Regions from separate parts of the Streptomyces sp. NPDC005784 genome, predicted to be linked through region 2. Evidence: riboswitches for the same ligand, from Rfam matches in the RefSeq annotation. Region 2 holds a riboswitch; each other region holds the start of a gene.
What was found. A riboswitch is a leader RNA that binds a small molecule or an ion and turns the genes downstream of it on or off. The one in region 2 is predicted to bind cyclic di-AMP.

Region 1 (3,075 bases), on a different contig from region 2:
ACGGGCGCCGCCCGGTACCCCTCGACCGGCTCCCGGTGCGGGGACACGGCCGTTTTCGCTCTGAGCATGGCCCTCTTCCACAGAGACGTACGTCCTGTACATTTTTTACAGACGTCGACCTGAGGAGGCGCGCCTTGGACAGCCCGTCCGCCCGCTATGTCCTGCCCGAAATCACCGAACGCACCAGCACGGGGTACCAGACGTCGGACCCGTATTCGAAGCTGCTCAGTGAGCGGATCGTGTTCCTCGGGACGCCGATCGACGACACCTCGGCGAACGATGTGACGGCGCAGTTCATGTACCTCGAACACCAGGCGCCCGAGCAGGACATCTCGCTCTACGTCAACTCCCCGGGCGGCTCCTTCAGCGCGATGACCGCGATCTACGACACGATGCAGTTCGTCACCTGCGACGTCGAGACCATCTGCCTCGGCCAGGCGGCGTCGGCCGCGGCCGTCCTGCTGGCCGGCGGCACTCGGGGCAAGCGACTCGCCCTCCCGGGAGCCCGCGTCCTCCTCCACCAGCCGTCGGTGCCGGAGCCGATCCAGGGGCAGACGAGCGATCTGGTCATCCAGGCCGAGGAGTTGGTGCGCACCCGCGAGATCCTCGAGGAGATGCTCGTACGGCACACGGGACAGAGCCCGGAGCAGGTCGCCGCGGACATCGAGCGGGACAAGATCCTCGACGCTCCGGCGGCGCTGGCCTACGGGCTGATCGACCGGATCGTCCCGAGCCGCCGGGCCTCGCGCGAGACGCCCGGCGCGAGGTGAACGGCCGATGATCCCGGACCTCCCCCCGCTGCCCGCGCTGACCCGTGCCGAGGCCGAGCTGATCGACCGCTACCTCGACGTGGTCGACCTGGTCGGCCGTATCAACCCGTCCCGTCCCGGGGACACCTATCGCGGCCTGAGGGCGGCTCAGGCACTGGTCGGCAAAGCGGCGGCCCTGCGGGACGCTCTCACCCTGATGCACCAGCGGGGCGAGAGCGAGGTGCAAGCCCCGACACTGGCCCAGGCCCTGCGGGTTCTCGACGGAGAGCGGCGGGCGGCCCGGGTCACCGTGCCGCCCGGGTCCGGCAGTTGACGGAACCACACCCGGGAGCCGGTACGCGCCGCACCTCCGCGGTGTCCGGCCCGGGACTCAAACGGACCGGATGGTGTACCCCCCGATGGCGTAGTGAACGATCCTTTCTGCGACCCCTCCAAGTTGCGCAACACGCGGACCAGAAAGGCGGGATGACACCCTTCACCGCAGGTGCGGGCCTCGTCGATGTCTCCAACACCCCCTCGAACAGAGGGGTGTCCACCCGAACGGGTGAGTGGTGAGTAAGCCCACAAAACGCCGGTTCCGCTCGGTTTTTCCGACACTCATGAGTGAAGATCCCTTCCGACGACAAGCCCCCGCCACAACGGCGGGGCGGTCCGGGCGGACGCCGAGTCCTGCCGCCGCCCGGATGACCGGTCGACAGATGTGCATCGGCAGGAGTGGAGGACCCAGCTAGACGGGTCGCCGGAACAGTTCCGGACGGTCCTTGGGGTGAAGCCGCAGCTGCGGCCGGGCAACTTCGCCAGCCCGAATCCGACAGGTCATCCTTCACAGGCGGCTGACGAAGGGTTGCGCATGACTGCGCTCAATCGTGTCCCGTCGCTGTGGACCCGGGCCGGTACGGCCTCGGCGCTCACTCTTGCCGCCGTGGGCGGCAGCCTCGTGGTCCCCGGCGTCGCACCCGACGCCGAGGCGGCCACGCCTGCGACGAGGGCACTCCAGGTCGCCGCGTCCAAGCACGGCTCCCCGTACCAGTGGGGCGCCACGGGACCGCACCGCTTCGACTGCTCCGGGCTCACGCTCTACTCGTACAAGAAGGCAGGCAAGAAGCTGCCCCGTACGGCCGCGGCGCAGTACAACAAGACGCACCATGTCTCGGCCTCGCACCGCAAGGCCGGTGACCTCGTGTTCTTCCACTCGGGCCGGAACGTGTACCACGTCGGCATCTACGCCGGGAAGGGAAAGATCTGGCACTCCCCGAAGACCGGGGAAGTGGTGAAGCTCGAGAAGATCTGGACCAGAAGCGTCTGGTACGGCAGGGTCAGCTGACCCTGTCCCCCGGGGCGGCGGCGCGTGACGCGTGCCGCCGCCCCCGGGGACACGCAGCGCGTGAATCGTGTGCAACACGGGCCGGAGTGGTTACTCGTTCCCCATGACCCCCGACCCGGCCCACACGTCCCGGAACGAGACGTCCGCGCGAAGCGACCCGTCCCCGGACGAGCGGACGTCCGGCCGCGACGAGACACCCCTCGAACGGGCGGACCGCAATTTCGCCGAACTGCTCCAGGAACTGCGCGTCACCCAGACGGGGGTGCAGATCCTCTTCGCCTTTCTGCTGACGCTCGCCTTCACCCAGCGTTTCCCCGCTCTGGACACCGTGCAGCGCGCGACCTACGTGGTCACGCTGTTGCTGGCGGTACTGGCCGCCGCCCTTTTCACGGCCCCCGCCGCACTGCACCGGTCGCTGTTCCAGCGGAACGCCAAACCCACCATCGTGCGGGTCTCCTCACGGCTGGCCACCATCGGCCTGTACGTGCTGACGCTGGCGTTCGCCGGTTCGGTGCTGCTCGTCGTGGACGTGACGCTGGGGCGCGCCGCGGGCATCGCGGCAGGGGCGGGCACCCTGGCCGTCTGTCTGGCGCTGTGGGGGCTGCTGCCCCGGCTCGTGCAGCGCCGTCTCAGCTCCTCAGAGGCTCCAGCAGCAGGACGACGCCCAGAACGGTGAGGGCGCCGCCCATGACCGCCTCCACGGCGCGTGCGGCACGCGGCCCGCGCAGCCATCGTCCGAGCCGGTCCACCAGCAGCGCGACGGCCGGGAACCACACCAGGGCGAGAACGACCACGATCAGCGCCAGCAGCAGCGTCCGCGGCATCGCGGGGCTGCCCGCGGGCACGAACTGCGGCAGGAGGCTGAGGAAGGTGATGGGCGCCTTCGGGTTGAGCGCGTTGGTGACGAAGCCCTGCCGCAACGGACGCGCACCCGTGCCCGCCGCCTCGACCACCGCCTCACGCGGACGCGTGCCCACCGCC
Region 2 (6,300 bases):
AGTTCCGTGGTCTCCGTGAGTTCCGGCAGTGGGAGCGTGTGCTGGGTCTGGAGGACCTTGGCGCGCAGGTAGCGGACGTTGTGGGCGGTGGTGAAGACGCCCGTCGGGACACGGCGGGAGACCGTGATGCCGAGGTCGCGGAGCTGCTCGGCCTTGTCCGGGTTGTTGGAGAGCAGGTCGAGGGAGTCGATGCCGAGGGCCCGGAGCATCTGGGCGGCCGCCGTGTAGTCGCGGTCGTCCTCGGGCAGGCCGAGAGCCGCGTTGGCGGCGTAGGTGTCGAGACCCTGGTCCTGGAGGGCGTACGCGTCGAGCTTGTTGTAGAGGCCGATGCCGCGGCCCTCCTGGCGCAGGTACAGCAGGACACCGCCCCGGTCCGCGATCTGCTCCACCGCCTCGCGCAGCTGGGGTCCGCAGTCGCAGCGGGCCGAGCCGAACACATCGCCGGTCAGGCACTCGGAGTGCAGCCGCACCAGTGGGTTCTCGCCGGGCTCGCCGAGGACGACGGCCAGGTGCTCCTTGTTGTCGTCGAGGCCGTGGAAGGTCACGAGTTCCGCGTCGACGGAGTAGCCGTCGCCGAAGCGCAGGGGCACGCGGACGCGGGTGCGCACGGTGGCGGTGGGGTGGTCGCGCATCTTGTCTCTCCGTCCAGCGGGTCCGTACGAGATTGTGCTTCAGATTTGAAGCACTGTCTCGGGAGGAGACCCTACATCTGCTTCAAACTTCAAGCAATGGGGTTCACGCCTCGCGCGCGTCCTTCACGAGGAGCAGGAACGCCGCCGCCACGGCAGATCTTCCCCGGCCGCCCCGGAATTCCCGTCCTGGATCGCCCGTGTGATGGTTCCGCAGATCTCATCCAGCTGTTCCACCTGCTCAGGCGTCAGATGGTCGAAGATCGCCGTTCGCACCGTCTCGACGTGTCCCGGCGCCACCCGCTCCAGGAGGGCCAAGCCCTCGTCGGTGAGGACGGCCATGTGCCCGCGCTTGTCGGTGGGGCAGCCCTCCCGGCGTACGGTGCCGTCCTTTTCCAGCCGGGTCACCGCGTACGTCAGACGGCTGCGGGTGATTTTCTGGGCCTCGGCGAGGTCGGTCATCCGCAGCCGCCGGTCCGGTGCCTCGGACAACTTGGCCAGGATGGAGTAGTAAAGGTGGGGCATCCCCGCCTCGGCCTGCAGTCGGCGGTCGATGGCGTCCTCCAGGAGGGAGGTCGCGGAGAGGTACGAGCGCCAGGCGCGCTGTTCGGCGGCGGAGAGCCAGCGGGTCGTCATGAGACCAGTCTAGGTATTGTTTAAAACTTGAACCACTGTGCCCGTGTGACCGGAGGATGCGTCCCGATGCCCCGTCCCTACGTCCTGCTGTCCGCCGCCGTCTCCCTCGACGGCTTCCTGGACGACATCGGCCCCGAGCGGCTGCTGCTCTCCGGCCCGGCCGACTTCGACCGGGTCGACGAGGTGCGGGCGTCCAGCGACGCGATCCTGGTGGGCGCCGGCACGCTGCGCACGGACAATCCACGGCTCCTGGTCAACTCCGCCGAACGACGTGCGGCCCGCGTCGCCGGCGGCCGTCCCGAGTACCCGCTGAAGGTCACCGTCAGCGGTTCCGGTGATCTCGACCCGCAGGCGCAGTTCTGGCACACGGGCGGCGAGAAGGTCGTCTACACGACGGACAAGGGCGCGCCGCGGGCAGCCGCCCTGCTGCACGGCCTCGTCGGCGTCGACGTCGTCCCGACCGGGCCCGACCTCGACTGGCGTGTGCTGCTGGAACACCTTCACGACGTACGGGGGGTGCGCCGCCTCATGGTCGAAGGCGGCGGGAAGGTCCACACCCAGCTCGTGCGCGAGGGACTCGCCGACGAACTGCAGCTCGCCGTCGCCCCCCTCTTCGTCGGGCAGCCGGACGCGCCGCGGCTGTTCGGGCCCGGCGCGTATCCCCTGGGCCGGCTGCGGCTGGTGGAGACACGGCCCGTCGGGGACGTCGTGCTCATCCGGTACGTCCCCACCGCGCCCGGCACCGGCCCCCTCGCCTCCGCGGCGGACCGGCGCTGGCTGGAGCTCGCCTGCGAGCTGGCGGCACTGTGCCCGCCGTCGAAGACCGCGTTCAGCGTGGGCGCCGTGGTGGTCGCGGCCGACGGGACCGAGCTGGCCCGGGGCCACTCCCGCGAGGGCGACGACCCCGTCGTGCACGCGGAGGAGGCCGCCCTCGCCAAGATCGACCCCGCCGATCCGCGACTGGCCGCCGCCACCGTCTACAGCAGCCTGGAGCCGTGCGCCCACCGCGCCTCCCGGCCCGCGCCGTGCGCCCGGCTCATCCTCGACGCCGGTGTGTGCCGGGTCGTCACCGCCTGGCGCGAGCCCGACACCTTCGTCACGGACGCAGACGGGAACGGGCTCCTCGCCGCCGCGGGCGCCGACGTCGTCGTCCTCCCCGAGTACGCGGACCGGGCCAAGGCACCCAACGGGCATCTGCCGGACCAGCCGCTGAAGCGGTGCGTTTAAACGTGTGTGCTTCGGGTCCCGCGGATGGCGTACACTGGTCTTAACGACGCGGGGTGGAGCAGCTCGGTAGCTCGCTGGGCTCATAACCCAGAGGTCGCAGGTTCAAATCCTGTCCCCGCTACTCAAGGCCAAGGGCCGGAACTCGGAAACGAGTTCCGGCCCTTGGTGTTTGTCCCCGGGCGGGTTTCCTCCGGCAGTCGGCGGCATCCCCCGGTCGGGCCACACCGGTCGCCCGCCGTCCGCGCTCCGGGTCTTCTGGACGGGTGGGGCAGCCAGGAGGTGAGCAGCGGACCGGAGAACTCCATGACCGGGCCGACGGGCCGTCGTCCGGTGGTGGCCGCGGGCCCGGGAACGCCGCGCCGCCCGCGCCGCCCGGTCCGGCGGGAGCGGGTTCCCGCAGGATCTTCTTCGCGCGCGCCTTCGTCCGCACCCTGCCGGCGCTGTTCGTGGCCGCCGGGATCCTCTACGACTACTTCACGCCGTCGGAATTCACCGCGGCACCCCTCTTCACGGCCGCACCCCTGGTCGCCGCGCCCCTCTACTCGCTGCGCGGCACCCTCCTCACCGGCGCCGGCGCCGTCGGCGCCGTGCTCCTGGTCCACTGTCTGCTCGGCATCGTCCTGCAGGTCGACGCGGTCACCGAGACGGTCACCGTGGCGACCGCCGCCGTCCTCGCCGTCCTCCTCAACATCGTCGTCCGGCGCGGTGACGAACGGCTCGCCTCCGTCCGGGAGATCGCCGAGTTCGCGCAGCGCGCCGTGCTGCCCGAGCCCGCGGCGCGGATCGACGGCCTCGATGTCGCGGCCCGCTACGAGGCGGCACAGGAGGACGCGTTCATCGGCGGCGACCTGTACGCGGTGCAGGACTCCCCGTACGGCGTGCGGCTGGTCGTCGGGGACGTACGGGGGAAGGGGATGACCGCGGTGGCCGCCGTCGCCGTGGTGGTCGGCGCGTTCCGGGAGGCGGCCGAGCAGGAGGCGGTCGCACGGCGCCTGGAGCGGGCGCTGACGCGCCCGGGCACCCTGCACGAGAGCCCCGACGCGTTCGAGGAGTTCACCACCGCCGTCCTGGCGGAGATCCCGCCCGACGACGACGTCGTCCGCATCGTCAACCGCGGCCATCCGCCGCCCCTGCTCCTGCATCCGGACGGCACGCTCGTCACGCTCACCGCCGAGCCCTTCGCGCTGCCGCTCGGGATGAGCGAGCTGGGAACCTGGCCCGACCGGGCGGTGCAGAGCCGCTTTCCGCGCGGGGCGATGCTGCTCCTGCACACCGACGGGCTCTCCGAGGCCCGTGATTCGCGCGGGAAGTTCTACGATCCGGCCGCGTGGCTGGCCGGACGGGTCCTTCCCGGCCCCGAAGCGCTGCTGACCGCCCTCTCCGAGGCGGTCCGCCGGCATACGGGCGCGCCTTGACGGACGACATGGCGCTGCTCGCCGTCCGGCGCTTTTGACGCGTGCTCGTCGACGGGTGTTCGTCGAGGGGAATTCCGCAGAGCTCGGGAGGCCCTTCGCGCGCAACATGTACAGCCTTTTCAGCCGCGGTCACGAACGGTGACCGGACCGTCTCCCTCCGCATAGAAACTGACATACCGTCAAGGAAACCCGTGTCGACGGAATAAGGTCAACTCGCCCGTTTTTCACCGCTCATGACCCCAAAGTCCTGGCCAAAAGCCGTTAATGATCAGTCCGAACAGCTTGGAATTCGGTGCCTGGGTCTATTAACGTTCGATAACGCAGCGCGGTCGTTACAGCCGTCACAAGAGGTGGCTCCGTGCGCACGCGCCGAATCCCGCAAGGGAACCGGGGAACCATCAACTTGGGGTGAATCGAGCGTATTCCGCCGTGGGAACGCGGTGGCTATACGCGCGTAGGAGACCTTCCTGCTCCGAACCCGTCAGCTAACCCGGTAGGCGGCAAGGAAGCAAAGGAGTGCGCCCACGTGGCATCCGACCGGCCCGCTCAGCCGACCTCGTTCGCGCCGAATGACACGCATACCTTCGGCTACGGCAAGGACGAGGGCCCCTGGGAGGAGTGGAACCCCACCGAGGATTCCGTTCTTCCCGTCCGCGGCCGGCACCGCACGGGCAAGCAGCGCGGCGGAGGACTCGCCCGCAGCTCCACGGTTCTCGGCGTCGGCGTCATAGCCGCCGTCGGCGCGGGTGGCATCGCCAGCGCCGCGCCGGGCAAGCCGCCCGTCTCGATCTCGCTGCCCGACCTGTCGTCGGTCACCCAGTCCGCCAAGGCCCTGATATCGGACGGCGGATCCAGCGCCCCCAAGGGCTCCACGACTCCGCTCACCAGCGCCGGTCTGACCAGCGCCGACGCGGCGCAGGGTGCCACGGACGCGGGTGAGGCGCTGCGCTCCCGCATCATGCAGCAGGCCCAGTCGCAGCAGAACCAGGCCGACAGCGCCACTCAGCAGGCAGCCCAGACTGCCGCCGCCAAGAAGGCCGTCGCGCTTGCCGCCAAGCAGCAGGACGACGCGGAGGCCAAGGCCGCCGCCGCGAAGCAGAAGGCGGAGGACGCGGCCAAGGCGAAGGCCGAGACCGAGCGCCTCGCCGAGCTCGCCAAGAGCTACTCGCTGCCGACCTCCTCGTACACCCTGACCTCGCGCTTCGGCGAGGCCGGCTCCATGTGGTCCTCCGGCTACCACACCGGTCTCGACTTCGCGGCGCCCACCGGCACGCTCATCAAGGCGATCCACAGCGGCACCATCACCGAGGCCGGCTGGGCCGGATCGTACGGCTACCGCACGATCCTCACCCTCGACGACGGTACGGAGCTGTGGTTCTGCCACCAGTCGTCGATCAGTGTCAGCGTGGGCCAGAAGGTCGCCACGGGCGATGTCATCGGACGCGTGGGCGCGACGGGCAATGTCACCGGGCCGCACCTGCACCTCGAAGTGCACCCCGGCGGCGCCGCCACCGGCATCGACCCGATGGCGTGGCTCCAGAGCAAGGGCCTCAACCCCTGATCCGTACGGGCTCCTGAGCCGTATGAGCCGTACGGCGTCCGACGCGGACGGGTGTGACCCCTGACGCGTGCCGTACGCGTGTCCTCCCCGATCTCCGGCGGTCCTGACGTCATCCCCCCGACGTCAGGACCGCCGGTCATTCAGACGCGGACGCTTGCGCGCACCGGCCCGTCCCGGGTGAGTCCGGAATACGTGCATCCGGCACGGGTGTTGACGTCGTACATGACTTCTCTTCGCAAGCTCGGTTCGTCCGACCTCGAGGTCTTCCCGCTCTCCCTCGGCGGCAACGTCTTCGGCTGGACGGCCGACGAGACCCGGTCCTTCGCCGTGCTCGACGCCTACGCGGCCGCCGGCGGCAACTTCCTCGATACCGCCGACTCCTACTCGGCGTGGGTCGAGGGCAACGAGGGCGGCGAGTCCGAGACCATCATCGGCAAGTGGCTGAGGACCCGCGGCAACCGTGCGGACATCGTGGTCGCCACCAAGGTCAGCCAGCACCCCGCGTACCCGGGGCTGTCCGGTGCCAACATCAAGGCCGCGGCCGACGCGTCGCTGCGCCGCCTGGGCACCGACCACATCGACCTCTACTACACCCACTTCGACAAGCCCGAGGTGCCGGTCGACGAGATCATCGGCGCCCTCGACGAACTGGTGAGGGCCGGCAAGGTGCGGCACATCGCCGCCTCCAACATCTCGCCGGAGCGGCTCCAGGAGTCCCTGGAGTTCTCCGACCGCGAGGGCCTCGCGCGGTATGTCGCGCTCCAGCCGCAGTACAACCTGGTCTCGCGCGACACCTACGAGGGCGCCCTGCGGGACGTCGCCTCCCGGGCCG
Region 3 (6,300 bases), on a different contig from region 2:
CCGGGGACGGACAGGTCACGGGCGGCGGGCTGGAGTTCCTCGTCCTTGACGAGGACGGTCGTATCAAGGCCGACTACCAGTTCGTCGACTGACGGCGACCGAGGTCGACCGGAGCCGATGGGAGCCGGCCCGGCTCGGCCGGAGTGGCCCGGGTCGACCGAACAGGTGTCGGCCGGGCGGCCGGGCCGTCCTTCGCCGGGGCGCGCAGGGCGAGGTGCCGAGGGAGGCGTCAACTCGTGTCGGGCCCCACCTCAAAGGGCTGTGTAGGGTTGCCGCGTGGCGAGAGTGCGGTTGAGCGTGGCGGAGCGGCGTGAGGAGTTGCTGCGGGCCGCCGTCGAACAGATCGAGGCGCGGGGCGTGGCGGCGGTACGGATCGCCGACGTGGCCTCGTCCCTCGGCGTGAGCAACGCGCTGGTGCTGTACCACTTCTCGACGAAGGAGAAGCTGGTCGCCGCCGCGTTCACGTACGCGGCCGAGGACGATCTCGCCCATCTGCGCAAGCTGCTCGGCCGCCGTACGACGGCACTGCGACGCCTTCGGACCGCCGTGCGCTGGTACGCCCCGACGGGGCAGGCGAAGGGCTGGCGCCTGTGGATCGAGGGCTGGGCGGTCGCCCTGCGTGAGCCCGCGCTGCGCGACGTCACCCGCGATCTCGACCGGCAGTGGAAGGCCGCGATGACCGAGGTGATCGCGGAGGGCGTGGCCGCGGGCGAGTTCCACTGCCCGGACCCCACGAGCGCGGTCCTCAGGATGACCGCGCTGCTGGACGGACTGGCCGTCCAGATGACGGCGTACTCGGGAGCCGTGTCACGGGCGCGGACCCAGGAGTGGGCGGACGAGGCCCTCGCCCGTGAACTGGGCCTCGAGCGCGAGGCGTTGATGGCGGCGGTTCGCTAGCGCGGGTGCGGGGCGCATTGTCCCCGGTCCGCGATCCGCGCCGCCCGGGTCCAGTTCGTGAACCGCCGTGAGGACGATCGTGTCCCGGATCTCGCCGGAGCGACCGGTACCCCTGATCCGCCCTGGCCGAAGGCGGACGCCTGTCACCTCACCCGTCGAGCCGGCCCGCCCGGGACGCCGGTGCGGGTCCGGGCCTGTTCTACAGGCCCGGACCCGCTCTGTCCGTGACGCCGTGGCCGCAGTGGGCCGTGGCGCCTTGACCGGGGTGGTCCCGTGCCCACGTGACCAGGGTGGCCCGTGATCCCGTGGCCACGTGACCGGGGCGGTCCGGTCTCAGGCCACCGACTCGATGCGCATCTTGATGTCGTCAGGTGACAGGGTCCCCTTGGCCGCGACGTGATCGCCCGAGGACTCCCCGCGCAGCCGCCGTCCGATCCACGGGACCAGATATTCGCGGGCCCACTGGATGTTGTCGCGGCGCATTTCGAGCGTGCCGCGCGGCGGGAGGGGCGGCCAGGGCTGGTCCGGGTCGGCGGGCACATCGAGACCGAGTACCTGTCCGGCACGGAGCGCCACCCGGGTGTGCCCCTCGGGCGAGAGGTGCAGACGGTCGCCGTCCCAGGCGCGGCGGTCCTGGATCGTCTTCAGGGACCAGAGGTCGAGGACGGGACAGCCGTAGCGGTCCGCGATGGCCCGTACATGTCCGTTGTAGGTGGCGATCTTGCCGCGCAGATGCTTGAGCACGGGGACGCCGCGGGTGTCGAAGCCGGTGGTCACCATGACGGTGCCGACGGCGGAGGTGAGGTCGGCGATCGCGCGCTCGAAGCGCTCCGCGACCTCGTCGGGGTCGGTGCCGGGGCGGATGATGTCGTTGCCGCCCGCGCAGAACGAGACCATGTCCGGGCCGAGTTCCTTGGCCCTCTGGAGCTGGGACTCGACGATCTGGTCGAGCAGTTTGCCGCGCACCGCGAGATTGGTGTAGTTGAAATCGCCCTCGGGTCGCCGGTCGGCGAGAAGTACCGCGAACCGGTCGGCCCAACCGACGAACGCCCCGTCGGGCCCAGGGTCGCCGACGCCCTCGGTGAAGCTGTCCCCCACCGCCACGTACGACCCGATCACTGATCTGTTGTCATTCTTCGAATCGTCTGCCACATCGGCCCATGATTCACCTTTGGATGTGAGCTACGCGACCGTAGGGAAGGGTTGACGGACGGTGAGATAAGCCACTCGCCAAGCATTGGTCAACTCTGGAATAGGGCTCGGAGCAAGGGTGTTGAAGCAGCGATCACCGACATGCCGCGGAAATCGCGGGGAATCGCTCGGCGGCAGTCACGCGCCTTGCTCGACCACGGTCACGTGCCTCGCGGCGGGAAACACCGAAGGCCGGACCCCGGGGATCATGGGGTCCGGCCTTCGGATGCAGTCCTGCCGTCAGGAGCAGGGCAAGCGTCCGGAGCTCAGGGTGAGGCGTCAGCCGACGGCGACACCGTGCGAGCGCAGGTACGCGACCGGGTCGACGTCGGAGCCGTAGTCCGGCGTCGTGCGGATCTCGAAGTGCAGGTGCGGTCCGGTGACATTGCCGGTCGCGCCGGAGAGGCCGAGCTGCTGGCCCTCGGTCACGGTCTGCCCCGCCGAGACGGACAGGGACGACATGTGGGCGTACTGGGAGTACTTGCCGTCGGCGTGCTGTATGACGACCTGGTTGCCATAGGCACCGCCCCAGCCCGCGGAGACGACGGTGCCCGCCGCTATGGACTTGATCGTGGTGCCGGTCGGGACCACGAAGTCCACGCCCGTGTGGTAGCCGCTGGACCACATGCTGCCCGCCACCTTGTAGCCGGTACCGACCGTACTGCCCTCGACCGGCAGGGTGTAGCCGGAACCGCTCTCGGCGGAAGCGGTGTTGGAGGCAGCCGTGTCGCTGGCCGGGGTCGCCCGGTCGGTCTTCGCCGCCGAGGTCGTCGTCCGGGTGGCCGAGTGGGCGGCGCCGGCGAAGGCGGCCTTCTTGCCGAGCGACAGCTTCAGACCGGGGTGGATCAGCGACGGGTCGCTGCCGATGGCGGAGCGGTTGTCGGAGTAGATCTTCTTCCAACCGCCGGTGACGTTCTGCTCGTCGGCGATCTTCGAGAGATAGTCGCCGGACCTCACCGCGTACGTCTTCGTCGTGGCGGACTTCTTGGCGACGGGAGCGGCGGTCGCGGCCTTCTCGACGTGCTGCGCGACGGCGGTGGCCGGGGTCGCGGCGTGGGCACCCGTGGCGCCCATCAGAGGCAGCGCGAGCGCCGCGCCACCGGTTCCGGCCACGGCGATCGAGCGGGTGAAACGCAAGGACTTGGGACGGCGGTGCTTACCCTTGGCGGGCATGACGATTTCCTCTCCGGCGCCTGCGGGGTGAGCTGTCGGGTGCGGGCTGGAGATGCCCGGCCGCGGTGCTGCGCGGCTGTACCCCTAGCCTGTTCCGGAGACCGGATCAGGCACGGAACCTGTGGGTCCCCCGCTCCTGCCGTGTACGGGTGAGTGTGCGGATTCCGGGCGGCGGCAGGATTGGGCGTCCGTCCGGATTGAGGCAGAACGTAAGCGAGATGAGAGCGCGTCGACAACCGTGCGCTTTGTCCGTGCGCTCACCTTTCTTGATCCATGGGGGAATTGCCGTCACCCTCTGTGGAATGACGATCTTTCGGACCTCTCAACCGGCCCGGAAACGCGGGCGGGTTGAGAAATGAGGACGGCAACGCATCGTCACGAATATGACGCTCCTCACGCGACTCGACCCAGGGTGCTTTATTCCAGGGCCAGTTGTAACGAAGGCGCCAATTGGGACAGAACAGCCAGATACGACGTGAATGGATAACCGTCACATCCGGGCCTCCGTGCCGGTCGGCACGCAAAACGGCACGCAGCAATGCCGCACATCGGCGCAATTCAACCTGCCGAATCCGTACGGCCGGGCCAGGCGGCCGACTCCCTGGCAAATTCGAACATACGTGCCCAACGAGCTGTGTCATCGAGGGCGTCCCGCCTGGTAGACGACCCCTGTGGACAACTCATTGCCTCAGGAACCCATGTCGTATCGTCGAGAGCGCGAGCCGGACACAACTGCCGACGAGCGATGCCGAGTCCAGCCCGGCGACGCCGGCGGCCGAATGGGAGGAGCCCCCGTGACGCAGCAGGTCCCGTCGACCGAGCCCGATCTCGGCGGAGTGCGCAACTTCCGCGACGTGGGCGGCCTGCCCACCGCGGACGGCCGGCGAGTGCGCTACGGGCACCTGTTCCGCAGCGGCCACCTCGCTCACGCCACGGACGAGGACGCCGCGTTCCTCGCCTCCCTGGGACTCCACACGATCTTCGACTTCCGCAATGCCGCGGACCAGAAGATGGAGGGCCCGGACGTCGAACTGCCGGGCGTACGGAACGTGAATCTTCCGCTGACCGACCCGGCGGACGGCAGCGAGTTCTGGAAGATGGTCCGCGACGGCGATCTCGACCAGCTGCGCGCGATCCTCGGCGACGGCAAGGCCGCGAACCGGATGATCCACTCCTACCGCACGATCATCAAGGAGCGCACGGCCGAGCACTCCCAGGTGCTGCACGCGCTGGCCGAGGACAGTGTGCCCGCGCTGATGCACTGCGCGGCCGGCAAGGACCGCGCCGGGCTGTCCATCGCCATCACCCTCCTCGCCCTCGGCGTCGAGCGCGACGCGATCGTGGCCGACTACCTGGAGTCGAACGCCGCGCACCGCCGCTACAAGGTGCGCCGCAGCAACACCTCGGCCTCCGCGTACTCCCCCGAGGTCATGGAACTGCTCAGCCCGCTCTTCGACGCACGCGCCGAGTATCTGACGGCCGCGTTCGAGACGATCGAGGAGACCTGGGGCAGCGTCGACGCCTACCTGGAGCAGGGGCTGGGGATGACGCCGGAGCTGCGGGAGCGCCTGCGCGAGCGGCTGCTGGACTGAGCCGCTCGCCCGGGCTGCGGTTTCTAAGCGTTCCGGTGGTGGTTCTACTGGTTCTTCGCGCCCAGCGTGAAGAGCAGGTAGATGAAGGCCGCGAAGAGGTGGCCGACGGCGACGTAGATGATCAGCCGCACCCACAGGGCGCGCGGGAACTTCTCCTCCATGGACCGCCGGCGGGGTTCTGTGGGTTCGGTCATGACGTCTCTCCCGAGGTGGGGTGGCCCGTCGCCGGGCCGAGGCACAGCGCGGCGACGGGACTCTGCAGCAGGGTGTGTACGAAGAGGAGCTCGGCTCCGTCGCGCTCGACGGCGGCGATGCGGTGCGGGGTCAGCGAGTCGAAGTGGGCGCTGTCCCCCGGCGCGAGGACGTGCGCGGTGTCTCCGAGGCGCAGCCTGAGCCGCCCCTGGAGGACGTACAGCCACTCCTCGCCCGGATGGACGCGCACGATGTCGCCCTGTGAGCCGGACGGGACGTGCACGCGCAGCGCCTGCATGCCTCGCCCCGCGGCACCGGCCTGCCAGTAGGTCCAGCCGCCCGCCGGGGCCGGTTGCATGTCGGCGGCCCGCACGATCGCGTCACGGTCGGCGACCGTCTCACCGAGCAGTTCGGAGACCGTCGTACCGTAGACACGGGCCAGCGTGAGCAGCATCGGCAGCGAGGGCTGGCGCTGCCCGGTCTCCAGACGGGAGAGGTGGGCGGGCGAGAGCCCGGCCGCGCGGGCGGCGGCCTCCAGCGTGAGGGACGCGTTGCGGCGCAGCGCGCGGAGCTGGGGCGCGACGGCGTGCAGCTCGGCGGACGGCTCGTCGGCCGCCCCTGGATCCACAGGGCTCATATGACCATTGAGCCCGATGATTACCTCTGGGGCAATTTTCTTGCCCCAGAGGCAAAGAGCCCGACGGTGTCGACGCCGGGTCCTCGGCAGCGTCGACGCCGCATCCAGACCCGCGTCGACGCCGCGCCCGCACCCGAGTCGGCGCGGCGCCCGCGTCCACGCCGCGACGGCAGCGGCCCGCCGGAGCGGCCGGGTCTCAGCGGTTCGCCACCGCCTGTTTCACCAGGGTCTTGCCGAAGTCCCACATCAGCCCGCCGCCGCTGTGCGCGTCCTCCATCACCGCGGTGAAGGCCTCCACGAACCGGTCGACGTCCTGCTGGTCGATGACCAGCGGCGGGATCAGCTTGATCACCTCCAGGTGGTCGCCGGAGACCTGGGTGAGGATGCGGTGCCTCTGGAGCAGCGGGACGACGACCATCTGCGCGAAGAGGCCCTTGCGCGCGGCCTGCAGCATGGTCCAGCGGCCGCGCAGCTTGAGCGACGTGGGCCGGCCGAACTCGATGCCGATCATCAGACCCCGGCCGCGTACGTCGCTGAGCAGCTCGTACCGGTCGACCAGGGCCGCCAGCCGGGACTTCAGCTGTTCCCCGGTGATCCGCGCGTTGGCGACGATCTGCT
Region 4 (6,300 bases), on a different contig from region 2:
AGCCCCGTATTGACGGTGCAGACCCATGGCGGCCGGGTGGACGAGCTCTCCGCCGATCACGTGATCGCCGCGACCGGCTACCGCGTCGACATCGCCGCGATGGACTTCCTCGGGCACGAGCTCCGTGCGGAGCTGGCGGTGAGCCGCGGTACTCCCAAGCTGGGTGCCGGGTACCGGTCCTCGGTTCCCGGGTTGTACTTCACGGGTCTGCCGGCGGCGGCCTCGTACGGGCCCGTGATGCGGTTCGTGTGCGGGACGGAGTTCGCCTCCCCGCGGCTGGCCGGGCATCTGGTGGCCGCGCACGGGTGAGGTGGGGTACGGCCGAGGATGCGCGTCGCCCCGGGTGCGTGTGGCCCCCAGGGGGTGTGTGGCCGAGGGTGCGTGCGGTCGAGGGGCTGTGAGCCAAGGGGTCGGCCCCTACGGCTGCCGGCCCCTTGGCCATGCCCTCGGATCGGCGGCTGGGACTTGCCTCCGGCTGTGGGGACTTGGGGCCCGGGGCGGGTCAGCGGCGCGCTTTTACAGCGGGCTCAACAGGCATGTGTCTCCCCGGACTTGTCGATCCTCGTCGCCGGTTTCCGCAGCGGTGTGCGCCGCGCCGAGTCCGCCTGTCGCCGAGTTGGCCTGTCGCGGGGCGGTGTTGGGGTGTTGTGGTCGGTCGTGTGTGGGAAAGTCGGTGTGGGCGGAAGCGGACCTTGCGTGATCCGAAGCGGTCGCAACGCGCTTACCACCGTACGGTGAACGGCGTTGCTGACGGGATACCGGACGTCGTCCGGTTCACGCCGGGCCGATGAGTCGTTCGATCCGTATTCTTCGGATCATGGCCGCTCCGACTGCATATTCACTCATCGCCACTGACCTGGACGGAACGCTGCTGCGCGGCGACGACACACTCTCCGACCGGTCCCGGGCCGCGTTGGCGAAGGTGATCCAGGCGGGTGCCCAGCATCTCGTGGTGACGGGCCGCCCCGCACCGCGCGTGCGACCGCTCCTCGATGAACTCGGCGGTGAGGGACTGGCGGTGTGCGGGCAGGGGGCGCAGCTGTACGACGCCGGGGCGGACCGCATGCTGTGGTCGGTGACCCTGGACAGGGAACTGGCGGAGACGGCGCTCGGCAAGATCGAGGCGGAGGTCGGGCTGCTGTACGCGGCGGTCGACCAGGACGGCGTGGACGGCCTGACGCTCATCGAGCCGGGGTATGTGATGCCGCATCCGACCCTGCCGGCGGTGCGGGTGCCACGTCGGGACGACCTCTGGACGGAGCCGATCAGCAAGGTGTTGCTACGTCACCCGTCCATGTCCGACGACGAGTTGGCGTCCGCTGCGCGGGGAGTGGTCGGTTCACTGGCGACGGTCACCATGTCCGGGCCCGGCACCGTCGAACTCCAGCCATGTGGGGTGACCAAGGCGACGGGACTTGCTCTCGCGGCCGCGCACCTCGGTCTCACCCCGGCCGCGACGCTCGCCTTCGGCGACATGCCCAACGACATCCCGATGTTCGACTGGGCCGCCCGCGGTGTGGCGATGGCCAACGCCCACCCGGAACTGAAGGCGGTGGCCGACGAGGTCACCCTGTCGAACGAGGACGACGGAATCGCGGTGGTCCTGGAGCGCCTCTTCGGCTTCTAGCAGTGGCAACGCACCCGTCGGCGGCACCGAGAAGGTGCCGCCGACGGGTGCGGTCGAAGCCGAGGGTGTGATCAGTAGGCGCCGTTGACGTTGTCGATGGAGCCGTAGGTCTTGGCCGCGTAGTTGCAGGCGGCGGTGATGTTCGCGACCGGGTCGTAGATGTTCATCGACGTTCCGGCGACGTGGAAGGCCTGGAACGTGGGGTCGATGACCTGGAGCAGGCCCTTGGAGGGGATGCCCGCGGCGGCGTTGGAGTCCCAGTTGTTGATGGCGTTGGGGTTGCCGGAGGACTCGCGCATCACGTTGCGGTAGATGCCGTCGTAGCTGCCCGGTATGCCCGCCTTGGCCATGACGTCCAGGGACTGCTTGATCCAGCCGTCGAGGTTGTTGGCGTAGGTCTTGACGGAGGCCTGGGTGGCGGTGGCCACCTTGGACTTGGCGACGGCCGGGGTCGCGTTCGCCGTCGTGCGCACGACCGTCGACTTCAGCTTCTTCGTGCCCACGGTCAGCTTCAGGCCCGGACGGATCAGGGCCGGGTTGCCGCCGATGACCGCGCGGTTCGCCGCGTACAGCTTCTTCCAGCCACCGCTCTCGGGGTGCTTCTGAGCCACCTTGGACAGGGTGTCGCCCGCGACCACCTTGTAGGTGATGAGCTGCACGTTGGGGATCACCGCGGTGTGGGCGGCCTTCGTGAGCTGGGGGGCCTGCGCCGGGGTCGCGGCGTGGGCGCCGGTCGCGCTCACGAGCGGGAGGGCGAGGGCGATGCCGCCCGTTCCCGCGGCGATCATGCCCCGGGTGATGACGTTGGTCTTCGTGCGGCGGTGCTTGCCTCGTACGGGCATGACGAATTTCCTCTCCGACGCCTGCGAGGTGAGCTGTCGGGTTCGGGCGGGAGATGCCCGGCCGCGTTTTGGGCGCGGCTTCACCCCTAGCCGGTCCGGTGCGTCCGGATCGGCGGCTTACCTGTGGTTCCCCCGCTCCTGCCGTGCGTGGGTGGGTGGGTTTCCGGGCGGCGGCAGGATTTGGCGATCCGCCCGGGATCGACGAGAACGTATGCGAGAGCACATGTCCGGAACAAGGCCAGATTTGGCTGCGAAGATCGCTTTCACCTGGTTAGGGCACGGGGAAAAAGTCCGATTGCACCGGAATTGGATCCTCAACTTGCCTTTGGCAAAGGGGTTGGTCGGGAGGGGGCGCGAGGTGGTGCCGCGGCTCGCTGGTGACCCAATTCACGAGACCAAGGGTCATCAAGGCGGCATGCAAGGCAATTCGGGCATTGCGCTTCCGATGGCAGGGGGACGTCGGCCCCCGAAGGGCGCCGAGCGGCCCCTCGCGCAGCGAGATTTGTGGCGCGGGACACGTGGGGGAGCGCGGCCCGTACGGGGCCGCCGGAGCGCCGACCGGGCGCGGGCCCAGCCCGTCGGACGCGGGCCGAGCCGAGCGGACGCGAGCCGAGCCGGGCCATTCGGAGCGGGCTGCGGCGAGCGCGGGCCGAGTCCGGTGGTGGCGGATCGAGTCCCGGCGAACAGGGCGAAGTGCGTTCCGTGGCACCGGTGTTCGGCGTGCAGGCGGTGTCGCGGCCCACCCGGACCAGCGCGGACCGGCGCGGGCGTGCGCGTGTGCGGGGAGCCCGTGCGGGGGCCGAGCGAGGGTGAACTCCCGTCCCTGTAAGCCCTGTCGGCCAGGCCTTGTCGGCCAGGTGTCGGCCAGGTGTCGGCCAGGCCTTGTCGGTCAGGCTCTATCAGCCGGAGGTGCGCGGGATTCTCTTCTCCCAGGTTCGGTGGAAGACGACCTCGTCGCCGTCCCTGCAGACGAGCTCGTCGGTCGTGATGAAGTCCCCCGCGTCGCAGGTGATGGCGGAGACCGTCTCGACGCGGGCGTCCCACGGCAGGTCCGGGCGGTGCAGGCGGATCGACCAGGTCGAGCGGGCGCGGGCGGACAGCGGGTCCGACTCGTCGATCGTGTACGTCTCCCGCGCCTCCTCCGTGCATTCGAGGCCGTCGGGGTACACGCGGGTGCCGCCGTGGCCCGGGTCCACCTCCAGGCGCCAGGTGCCCGCGGCCACGTCACGCAGGACCAGGCGTTCCGGGCAGGGCTCGTCCAGGGTCGCGGAGACGGTCACGCCGAGGGGTTCGGACTCCTCCGGTTCCTCGAAGGTGATCGAGGGGTCCGACTCCGTTGTCCGTACGGGGAGTTCCAGGGTGCTGCCGATCGGGTCCAGGGTGAAGCCCGCCTCCGAGCCCGGCTGGGGCCAGATCCACGGCCAGTACGCGGAGGAGACGCCCAGGCGGATGCGGTGGCCCGCCGGGAACGCGTAGCCGATGCCGTTCAGGTCGAACACCACGTGCTCCGTAGTACCCGGTTTCCAGGGAACGGCCTGGTCGCGGCCTTGGCGCGCTGACAGGTTCAGGGCACCTCGGGTGACGAGCGTGGACGCTCCGTCCGGGGCGACGTCGCACAGCCGGGCGATCACCTGGCCCCTGGGCGACCCGGACGTCAGCCGCAGATTGACCCGTGGGCGGCCCAGCACCCAGGTCTCCTCCGCCACCTCGAACTCGAAGCAGGCCGACCGGGCGTCCTCCTCCCGCTGGTCCGGCGGCAGGTCGGCGTCGTTGCCGAAGGGGAAGAAGCGGCCCGCGTCGACCCCCGTGTGCTGCGGGGAGCGCACCAGGATCGGGGCGCCCTGGAGCGCGTACGCGACCGGGGTCACCGAGGGCGAGGGCCAGCCCGGGTCGCCCACCCAGCGGCCGGGGAGCTCTCCGTACACGGTCGCCGGAGGGTGCGCGTCCATCACGTACGAGCGCAGAAGGGGGACGGAGAGCGCGTCCGTCTCCTCGTCCCGGAGCCAGTGGTCCCACCAGCGCAGTGTCTCCTGGAGGAAGCCGATCGCCGGTCCGGGCGGCAGGACCCGGTCCGGGTACTGGTGCGACCAGGGGCCGATGAGGCCTCGTACGCGATCCGGTGGCAGGTTCTCCACCAGGCGCAGCACCGTGTCGCGGTACGGGTCGTGCCAGCCGCCGACCGCGAGGACCGCCGCGCTGATGGTGCCGTAGTCCTCGCGGACGCTGCCGTGGCGCCAGTACGCGTCCCGGGTCTGGTGTGCCAGCCAGGTGTGTACAGAGGGGTCGACCGCCTCCAGTCGCTTCACCCACATGTCGCGCCACATCACCTCGCCCACATGCGCCGGGTCCGGCGGGCGGGCGGCGAAGGCGAGCGTGGTGGCCGCCCAGGCGTGCATGCCGACAGCGAGGACGGAACCTCCCGCGTAGTGCACGTCGTTGTCATAGCGGTCGTCGGTCGCGCAGACCGTGACGACCGCCTTGAGCGGCTCGGGCGCGCGGGCCGCGATCTGGAGGGAGGTGTAGCCGCCCCAGGAGATCCCGAACATGCCGACCCGGCCGGTGCACCAGGGCTGGGCGGCCAGCCAGGAGACCACCTCCACGCCGTCGTCCGGCTCGGTCCCGGAGCGCTCGTCCCGCGGTGTGCCCTCCGAGTTGCCGTGGCCGCGCACGTCCACGCGGACGGAGGCGTAGCCGTGGCCGGCGTACCAAGGATGCCGCTGCCAGTCCCGCGGGGCCGTCCAGTCGGTCAGGCGGTACGGGAGGTACTCCAGGAGCGCCGGTACGGGCTCCTCGGTCAGCGGACGCCAGATCCGGGCGTACAGACGGGTGCCGTCCGAGAGGGGGACGAGGACGTCCTCATGAGTGGTCTCGTAGGGGAAGGACGTACGGATGTGCATGAGCGTCACCTCAGTGGACGGTGTGCGTCGTGCGGCGCGCCCGGGAGGCGGGGAGCGTCACGTCCGGGACGGACGGGGGGTGGGCGGAGCTATGGGGCACAGCAACCCCTTCCGAGTGCTTCGCCGCATGCCGTCGCATATCGGTTCACATCATCTGATCATGAACATACCGTCGGTGATCGGGTGGCGCCCGCAAGTCGGGGTACCCGCCGTTGGGGCACGCAGGTGCTTCCCGTGTGCCTTCCGGGTGTACTCCCGCATACCTGCTGGCGGAGCGAAGTCGGCCGGGGGACGGTGGGCGCTCGTGGTGATCGAAACGTGACCGGATACGCTGACTTGAGTGATGGCAGCGACACATCGACAAACCGTGTCATCGACCGAATGATCGACCGAGTTCGCCATGTGATCGTCAGCAGACAGGAGAACCTCTCGTGACCGTCGTCGGGCCGTTCGGGCTGAGCGTGCGGGACCAGGCTCTCGAAGCCGATGTCCAGGCCGGATTGGCGGCTGTCGAGGAGGGTTTGCTCGAAGCCACCAAGAGCGAGGTCCCCTTCATCACGGAAGCCGCCCAGCACCTCGTGCGGGCCGGCGGAAAGCGGTTCAGGCCGCTGCTCGTGATGCTCGCCGCACAGTTCGGTGACCCCTACGCGCCGGGTGTCGTGCCCTCGGCCGTCGTCGTCGAGCTGACCCATCTCGCCACGCTGTACCACGACGACGTGATGGACGAGGCGGAAGTGCGGCGCGGGGTGGACAGCGCCAACGCCCGCTGGGGCAATTCGGTGGCCGTCCTCACCGGTGACTTCCTCTTCGCCCGCGCCTCGTACATCCTGGCCGACCTCGGACCCGAGGCCGTCCGGATCCAGGCCGAGGCGTTCGAGCGGCTCGTGACCGGACAGATCCTGGAGACCGCGGGGCCGCGCGACGGCCGCGATCC

Region 1: linked by a shared signal. The riboswitch ahead of ACFYR3_RS33410 (C40 family peptidase) and the one ahead of ACFYR3_RS34035 (M23 family metallopeptidase) in region 2 are both predicted to bind cyclic di-AMP.
Region 3: linked by a shared signal. The riboswitch ahead of ACFYR3_RS23650 (peptidoglycan DD-metalloendopeptidase family protein) and the one ahead of ACFYR3_RS34035 (M23 family metallopeptidase) in region 2 are both predicted to bind cyclic di-AMP.
Region 4: linked by a shared signal. The riboswitch ahead of ACFYR3_RS20160 (LysM peptidoglycan-binding domain-containing protein) and the one ahead of ACFYR3_RS34035 (M23 family metallopeptidase) in region 2 are both predicted to bind cyclic di-AMP.

What each region holds. Positions count from the first base shown of each region.
Region 1 covers NZ_JBIAIQ010000029.1:74,520-77,594, forward strand. The annotation lists gene ACFYR3_RS33400 (ATP-dependent Clp protease proteolytic subunit) at 135-770, shown strand; gene ACFYR3_RS33405 (hypothetical protein) at 778-1,083, shown strand; cyclic di-AMP (ydaO/yuaA leader) riboswitch at 1,431-1,617, shown strand; gene ACFYR3_RS33410 (C40 family peptidase) at 1,621-2,094, shown strand; gene ACFYR3_RS33415 (DUF6328 family protein) at 2,198-2,770, shown strand; partial or broken gene ACFYR3_RS33420 (LysE family translocator) at 2,724-3,075, opposite strand, start outside.
Region 2 covers NZ_JBIAIQ010000030.1:80,674-86,973, forward strand. The annotation lists gene ribA (GTP cyclohydrolase II) at 1-632, opposite strand, end outside; gene ACFYR3_RS34015 (MarR family transcriptional regulator) at 756-1,265, opposite strand; gene ACFYR3_RS34020 (dihydrofolate reductase family protein) at 1,332-2,492, shown strand; tRNA gene ACFYR3_RS34025 (tRNA-Met) at 2,540-2,613, shown strand; partial or broken gene ACFYR3_RS34030 (PP2C family protein-serine/threonine phosphatase) at 2,756-3,945, shown strand; cyclic di-AMP (ydaO/yuaA leader) riboswitch at 4,265-4,422, shown strand; gene ACFYR3_RS34035 (M23 family metallopeptidase) at 4,434-5,468, shown strand; gene ACFYR3_RS34040 (aldo/keto reductase) at 5,691-6,300, shown strand, end outside.
Region 3 covers NZ_JBIAIQ010000015.1:78,537-84,836, reverse strand. The annotation lists gene ACFYR3_RS23665 (hypothetical protein) at 1-92, shown strand, start outside; gene ACFYR3_RS23660 (TetR/AcrR family transcriptional regulator) at 277-897, shown strand; gene ACFYR3_RS23655 (SGNH/GDSL hydrolase family protein) at 1,231-2,016, opposite strand; gene ACFYR3_RS23650 (peptidoglycan DD-metalloendopeptidase family protein) at 2,368-3,261, opposite strand; cyclic di-AMP (ydaO/yuaA leader) riboswitch at 3,266-3,423, opposite strand; gene ACFYR3_RS23645 (tyrosine-protein phosphatase) at 4,056-4,853, shown strand; gene ACFYR3_RS23640 (DUF6126 family protein) at 4,898-5,014, opposite strand; gene ACFYR3_RS23635 (helix-turn-helix domain-containing protein) at 5,044-5,682, opposite strand; gene ACFYR3_RS23630 (aspartate aminotransferase family protein) at 5,879-6,300, opposite strand, start outside.
Region 4 covers NZ_JBIAIQ010000011.1:174,711-181,010, forward strand. The annotation lists gene ACFYR3_RS20150 (FAD-dependent oxidoreductase) at 1-309, shown strand, start outside; gene ACFYR3_RS20155 (HAD family hydrolase) at 818-1,627, shown strand; gene ACFYR3_RS20160 (LysM peptidoglycan-binding domain-containing protein) at 1,699-2,469, opposite strand; cyclic di-AMP (ydaO/yuaA leader) riboswitch at 2,473-2,633, opposite strand; gene ACFYR3_RS20165 (CocE/NonD family hydrolase) at 3,369-5,366, opposite strand; gene ACFYR3_RS20170 (polyprenyl synthetase family protein) at 5,798-6,300, shown strand, end outside.